2 regions of the Alteromonas australica genome follow, and region 2 is predicted to be linked to the other one. Evidence: predicted binding sites of a transcription regulator. Region 2 holds the regulator's gene; the other holds the start of a gene.
What was found. The regulator MetJ, encoded in region 2, represses methionine synthesis genes. The targets are predictions, from matches to a motif close to TAGACGTCTAGACGTCTA.
Positions count from the first base shown of each region.

Region 1: a site for MetJ is predicted at 1,514-1,531, ahead of thrA (bifunctional aspartate kinase/homoserine dehydrogenase I). Genes of this name have one in related genera too.

Region 1 is NZ_CP008849.1:3,281,123-3,284,761, reverse strand. Features, by position in the region: gene EP13_RS14435 (S-(hydroxymethyl)glutathione dehydrogenase/class III alcohol dehydrogenase) at 1-306, opposite strand, end outside; gene EP13_RS14430 (LysR family transcriptional regulator) at 554-1,426, shown strand; gene thrA (bifunctional aspartate kinase/homoserine dehydrogenase I) at 1,726-3,639, shown strand, end outside.
Region 2 is NZ_CP008849.1:3,814,158-3,817,796, forward strand. Features, by position in the region: gene rpmE (50S ribosomal protein L31) at 1-153, shown strand, start outside; gene EP13_RS16585 (hypothetical protein) at 236-550, opposite strand; gene EP13_RS16590 (malic enzyme-like NAD(P)-binding protein) at 931-2,166, shown strand; gene metJ (met regulon transcriptional regulator MetJ) at 2,247-2,573, opposite strand; gene metF (methylenetetrahydrofolate reductase) at 2,725-3,618, shown strand.

The sequences.
Region 1 (3,639 bases), 530 kb from region 2:
CTCCGCAGTGTATAACGGAATGACATGGTCGCCGACTTCAACCGAAGTAACTCCTTCGCCAACCATTTCTACAATGCCGCCACCTTCGTGGCCGAGTACAGCAGGAAATACCCCTTCAGGATCTTCGCCAGATAAAGTGAATGCATCGGTATGACACACACCAGTGGCAATGATTCTAACTAATACTTCACCTTTCTTAGGCAGCTCTACATCCAGCTCTTCCATTTTTAATGGTTCGCCTGGACCCCATGCGACTGCGGCTTTCGATTTAATATGTGTTTGACCATCTTTGAGTGCTAGTGACATTACGTACTCCTACATTCGTCTTGTATCGTTGCCTTCCCAATGAGGGAAGGGGGAGATAAATCTTAGGGCTTAAGTATAGAAGTAGAGGTCTATTTGATAAATACAATACAGGTAATTCATTATTACATATTTGAAATAATAGGCTAGTATACGGGTATGACCCTTAACCTTAATATCGTCGCCGCTTAAGTTAGCCTATTCAGCAGTGTCAAAAGCAAAGACGATGAGCATAAAAAAGAGATTCAGCATGGTTTGGGAAGGAATAATAGAATTCACCACGGTGGCTGATTTAAACAGTTTTACTTCTGCGGCGATTAAACTCGACACGTCTGTGGCGCAAGTCAGCAGAAAAGTCGCGAGTTTAGAAAAGCAATTAGGCGTAAAGCTTTTTAATCGTTCTACTCGCAATGTGTCGCTCACTGAAGCGGGGAGGGTGTATTACGCCCAATGTGCTCCTGCACTTGCTGCGCTCCAGGACGCTGAGCTAATGGTGACGGAGTTACAACGCGTGCCCAGTGGTTTGATTAAAATGACGGTGCCAGTGGCGTTCGGAGAAGCATTCGTTGCGCCCCTGCTTAATCGCTTTTTGAAGCAATACACGGATATTTCAATTGAGTGTAAATTTTCTAACGACACCGTGGACATTATTGAGCAAGGGCTGGATTTGGCGATTCGAATTGGCCACCTCGAAGATTCTTCCTTAGTGGCGAAAAAATTAGCCACACGCCAGCTGTTTGTATGCGCGAGTGAAGACTACCTTCGTAAACATGGTGAACCTAAAGTGTTGGACGATTTAAAAGCCCATGCATGTTTGGTGGGCTCCCACTCCTATTGGCGATTTCATTGGAAAGGGGAGTCTCGTGTGCATAAAATCCAGGGGAGAATTAAATATAATAGTGGTAACGCCCTTCGTCACGCCGCCTTAGAAGGGTTGGGATTGGTGCAACTGCCTGGCTTTTACGTGCGCAACGATCTTGAAAAACGCAAGCTCATCGAAGTGCTGGCAGATCATAGAGACGAAAAAGAGGCCGTATGGGCACTTTTTCCTTCTAATCGTCATATGGCACCTAAAGTTCGCGTGCTGGTGGATTACTTGGGGCAACACCTCGAAGACGGATAAGTCAGCTAATATCGCTTAATTCGAAACGAGTTTCAGGAAATATTTCACTTTGTGCAATACAGTATGGTGAAAACTGCGGTTGACAGATAGACGTCTATACGGCAAATTGTCGTTATGAAAAAGATTCTTCTTATGGGCACCACCAGCATTATGATTACCACCTTAAATAGGGCGGTCGCTGGCTAGTGCAAGTAAGCAAAAGACAACGAAAGCCCGCCCTTACAGAGAGCGGGCTTTTTTTTACTCACGCCAACCTAGTTTAAGAAAGAGAGCTTTGGCGTAAATAATAGGAGCAGCACATGAAAGTCTTAAAGTTTGGGGGTTCTTCACTTGCCGACGCACCGCGCTATTTGCGCGTGACGGACATTAGCACGGCCACCCACCAAACCGACGGTGCTGCGGTTGTACTCTCTGCCCCTAAAGGGGTAACGAATGCACTATCGCTTTTGTGTGAGCAAGCAGCCGCAGGTGAGGATTTCCAACCCCTTTTTGAAAAGCTCACCAGCACCGTTACCGGTATTGCAAGCGCCTTGAACGAAACGCTTACGGGGTTTGAATATGCAAACGTTATCGACTTTATCGACACCCATTTAGGGGTGTTAAAGCAACACCTTGAGGGTATTAAGCTGTTAGGTGTTGCACCCGATAATGTGTCGGCAGGCATATTAAGTATTGGTGAGTACATTTCTGTCACGTTATTTAGTGCAATATTGTCTGCCAAGGATATTAAAAATCGCATTATTGACCCTGTATCTTATATTTTGGCTGAGGGCGATTATCTAGACAGCATCGCCGATGTTTCTCTCAGCAAGGCCAGATTTACTGATGTGCCTAACGATGGTAGTGAGCTGCTCATTATGCCCGGTTTCGTCGCGGCCAATGAAGACGGCGAGAAAGTCACGTTAGGCAGAAACGGCTCAGACTACTCAGCTGCAATATTAGCCGCCTGTATAGACGCCAGCTGTTGTGAGATTTGGACAGATGTTGACGGTGTTTATAACGCCGATCCTAATCAAGTAGAAGGCGCAGTACTGCTTGACAAGCTAACCTATCAAGAAGCAATGGAGCTATCTTATTTTGGTGCGAAAGTGCTGCATCCAAAAACCATTGGCCCCATTGCGCAACATCATATTCCTTGTTTGATCCGCAATACATTGAACCCGGCTGCACCCGGTACGCTTATCAGTAATGAAAAAAGTGAAAAGTGGACATCGGTTAAAGGCATTTCACAACTTGATGATGTCACCATGTTCAATGTAGCAGGCCCAGGTCTTAAAGGTATGGTGGGAATGGCAAGCCGTGTATTTGAAGTGATGTCAAATGCCAATATCTCTATCAGCTTAATTACCCAGTCGTCTTCTGAGTATTCCATCAGTTTCTGTATTCAAAGTAAAGACGCGCCAAAAGCGCTCCAGTTACTGGAAGATGCCTTTGCGTTGGAACTTCAGAACCAATTGCTTGATCCCATTGAAATACGACAAGATCTCGCGATTGTTACCCTTGTGGGTGATGGTATGCGTCAAACCAAAGGACTTGCTGCTAAATTTTTTAACTCCCTTGCTCAAGCGCGGGTTAACAACGTGGCTATCGCGCAGGGGTCATCAGAGCGTTCAATTTCAACCGTGATTGAAAGTAAGCGTGCGAAAAAAGCGGTGAAGGTGATTCATCAGAATTTTTTCTCCGACCGCCATACCATTGACGTGTTTCTCGTAGGGTGTGGCAATGTAGGTACCGAGCTATTAAGCCAAATTTCTAAGCAGCAACCTGCGTTATTAAAGCGTAATATTCAGTTGCGGGTGTACGGTATTGCCAACAGCCGTAAATTGCTGCTTAACAGCCAAGGCATAGACCTCTCACAAGATTGGCAGCCTGCACTTGCCGCCGCGAGCGAGGGCCTCTCTATTGAACGTCTGCAACAGTTTGCCAATGACAACAGTTTGATTAACCCCGTTATTGTTGATTGTACAAGCCATGAAGCCATCGCCGAGCAGTACGTGGCTATGATGGAAAACGGTTTTCATGTGGTCACACCGAACAAAAAGGCGAACACCAGCTCTATGGCGTATTACCGTAAGCTGAGAAATACGGCCTTATCGACTAATCGCCAGTACCTTTATGAAACCACTGTAGGGGCTGGACTACCGGTAATCGATAATCTACAAAAGCTGTTTAGTGCAGGTGATGTGTTGCACCGTTTTGAAGGGATCCTTTCT
Region 2 (3,639 bases):
GTGATGAACATCCGTTCTACACTTGGTAAAGACATCAACCTAGACGTTTGTTCTTCTTGCCACCCTTTCTACACTGGTAAGCAGCGTAACGTTGACACAGGTGGTCGTGTTGATCGCTTTAAGAAGCGTTTTGGTGCATTGGGCAAAAAGTAAGCCTGATACCCTTTTCGCAAAAAAGCGCCTTTATGGCGCTTTTTTTATACATTAAATATACTATTTAAAAAAAGACGTGCGATTAATGCACACTCCCTTTTTGTAAATGCTTCGCCCAATTGCCGCCACTTCGTTCATTGCACGCTTGTTCACTTTCAAATCGAAAACTTTTGGCTTCCCCTTTTACGGCTTCGCAGGCGAATTCCGCAGCTTCTACAAATGCGCTGTACCAACCATTGGAAAGTGCCCTTGCTTTATGTGCCTCGGTTTCAAACACCGCAACAATCTCAGGTCGACGCCAATGCCCTATATGGGTTAACCACACAAACCCTTCCTGCTTTTGCTTTGCCCATTCACACACATCGGTTAACTGTTCTACCAATCGTTCTTCAGACATCACTTTCTCCTTAACACCGCCAGCACATAGATACTGTTTCACAGAAAAATAGAAAAAACGTATAACTTACAAAAACATCATAAATAATGTGAATAACTAATATTCGACAAGGTGACTGGTCTTAGGCGTCGTCCTCCCCTACATTGAGTTATGTAAAAAGCTGATCAGATATGTACCACTTAATGGCGTGTGATACAGTTGCCACGTGAGAATACGTCAGCAAATTTGCATGCTATCTGGTTCTCATTTAGGCAATTTTTTGCTTCTAATTAATATAAACCATAGCAAAAACTGGGCAATGACAAAGATAAAAATAACCCCCTTTATCGCTATCTGGTAAACACGTTGCAATAACCCTACATCTAAGGATACGTTTACTCATGTCAGATTTTAGACAACGCGCACTCGATTATCACGCAAAGCCTACACCAGGAAAAATTCGTGTCGAGCTTTCGAAGCCGGCGGATGGCGTAGATGACTTGGCTCTTGCCTACAGCCCTGGCGTAGCGGAGCCGGTGAGAGAAATTGCCGAAGACCCCGACAACGCTTATAAATACACAGCTAAAGGCAATATGGTGGCGGTCATCAGTAACGGTACTGCCATTTTAGGATTGGGCAACTTAGGCCCTCTGGCGTCAAAACCCGTGATGGAAGGTAAGGCGCTCCTGTTCAAACGCTTTGCAGGCTTAGATGCTATCGACATTGAAGTAAAACACCGCACCACTGAAGAGTTCATCAACACGGTGGCCAATATTGCAGATACCTTTGGTGGCATTAATTTAGAAGACATTAAAGCACCTGAGTGCTTTGAGATTGAGCAAGAATTGATAAAGCGCTGTAAAATCCCGGTGTTTCACGACGACCAGCACGGCACGGCTATTGTAACGGCTGCGGGTATGTTAAATGCGCTGGAAATTCAGGGCAAAAATATCGAAAGTGCCAAAATAGTCTGTATGGGTGCAGGGGCTGCAGCCGTTGCTTGTATGGAATTACTGATTAAATGTGGGGCGCAGCGTGAGCGCATTTATATGCTCGATCGCAAAGGTGTTATCCATACTCGCCGGGAAGATTTAACCGAACACAAAAAGCTGTTTGCCAACAATACGGATAAACGCACGTTAGAAGACGTAATGGCAGGCGCAGATATCTTTGTTGGGGTATCCGGCCCTGACGTACTTCCACCAGAAGCATTGGCACTGATGGCGGAAAACCCCGTGGTGTTTGCGTGCTCTAACCCTGACCCTGAAATTAAGCCAGAACTCGCCCATGAAGTTAGGCAAGATCTTATTATGGCAACGGGACGCTCTGATTACCCTAATCAAGTGAATAACGTGTTGTGTTTTCCCTTTATTTTTCGCGGTGCATTAGATGTACGTGCGAGCGCGATAAACGACGAAATGAAAGTTGCCGCGGTAGAAGCGTTGCGCAGTATTACAAAAGAGCCGGTTCCTGAAGAAGTGCTTAAAGCCAGCAATAGTGAAAGTTTGGCGTTCGGAAAAGAGTACATTATTCCTAAACCTATGGATCCACGCTTATGTGAACGTATCGCCGGCGCTGTCGCCCAAGCGGCGATTGATTCTGGTGTGGCCAGAATACCGGGTACCTCTACGGACTAACTTGCTGTCGAGTTAGTCACTAATCTCAACCCATCTAACCCATACGGTTAGATGGGGCCCTCTACTAGGCTTATTAACGGCTAAGATTCTTTTTCATTTTCTACACTGGGGTCTATCCCCATTTCTTCCATAATACGGCGCGCCTCTGCCGGAATACGATTCGGGTTGTCTTTTTTCAAGTCGTCATCATTGGGCAATGGCTGACCTGTAAATGCGTGTAGAAAAGCTTCACACAACAATTCTGAATTAGTCGCATGTCGAAGGTTATTAATTTGGCGACGTGTGCGTTCATCCGTTAGCGCTTTAAGCACATTAATTGGAATAGACACAGTGACTTTCTTTACTTGTTCACTTTTTTTGCCATGCTCTGCGTAGGGGTGAATATAGTTACCGTTCCACTCTGCCATTATACTAACTCAGTCCACTTTTATTTTATGTTATGAACCGAAATTCTAAACAAGTTCACGAAAAGGTCAATTGAGCAGTGTAAACCTCTTGACGTCTAGACATATATTCATTAGTTTAGACGTCTAAACGTCTATAAAAGAGTAATAAGTCATGGTTTCTTACGCACAAGGTGTGGATGCACTAAATCAGTCCCTTTCGGAACTGCGCGATATTGATGTGTCATTCGAGTTTTTTCCGCCAAAATCTGAAAAGATGGAGCAAACCTTGTGGAAGTCAGTAGAACGCTTGGCGCCACTAAAACCTAGTTATATGTCGGTTACTTACGGTGCGAACAGCGGTGAACGTGATCGTACCCACGACGTAGTAAAGCGCATTCAACAACAAACTGGCGTTGCCGCCGTACCTCATCTCACGTGTGTGGATGCCAGTCGCGATGAACTTAAGCAAATTGCAAAAGACTATTGGGATTCCGGTATTCGCCGAATTGTGGCGTTACGTGGCGATCTTCCTCCTGGTGTTCAAAAAACTGAAATGTACGCTTCTGATTTAGTGGCCTTGCTTAAAGACGTGGCCGACTTTGATATTTCCGTGGCTGCTTATCCTGAAAAACACCCTGAAGCCCCTAACGCCCAGTTTGACTTACTCAACCTCAAGCGCAAAGCAGAAGCCGGTGCCAGCGAAGCCATTACGCAGTTTTTCTTCGATACCAGTGTATTTTTACGCTTCAGAGATCGCGCCGCTGCAGCCGGAATAGATTTAGACCTCGTGCCGGGCATTCTACCCGTAACCAACTATCAAACTTTGGTGAAATTTGCGGGCTTTACCAATGTTCACGTGCCAGGCTTTTTACACAAAATGTTCGATGGTCTTGATGATGATGACCAAGCCACACGTAACCTAATTGGCGCAAACATCGCCATGGATCAGGTTAAGGTATTAGCCAAAGAAGGCGTGAAACACTTCCATTTTTACACCCTTAACAGAAGTGAATTAAGCTACGCCATTTGTCATATGTTGGGTGTACGCGGCAACGGGACAAAATAGATTTAAACGTTTTATACATGA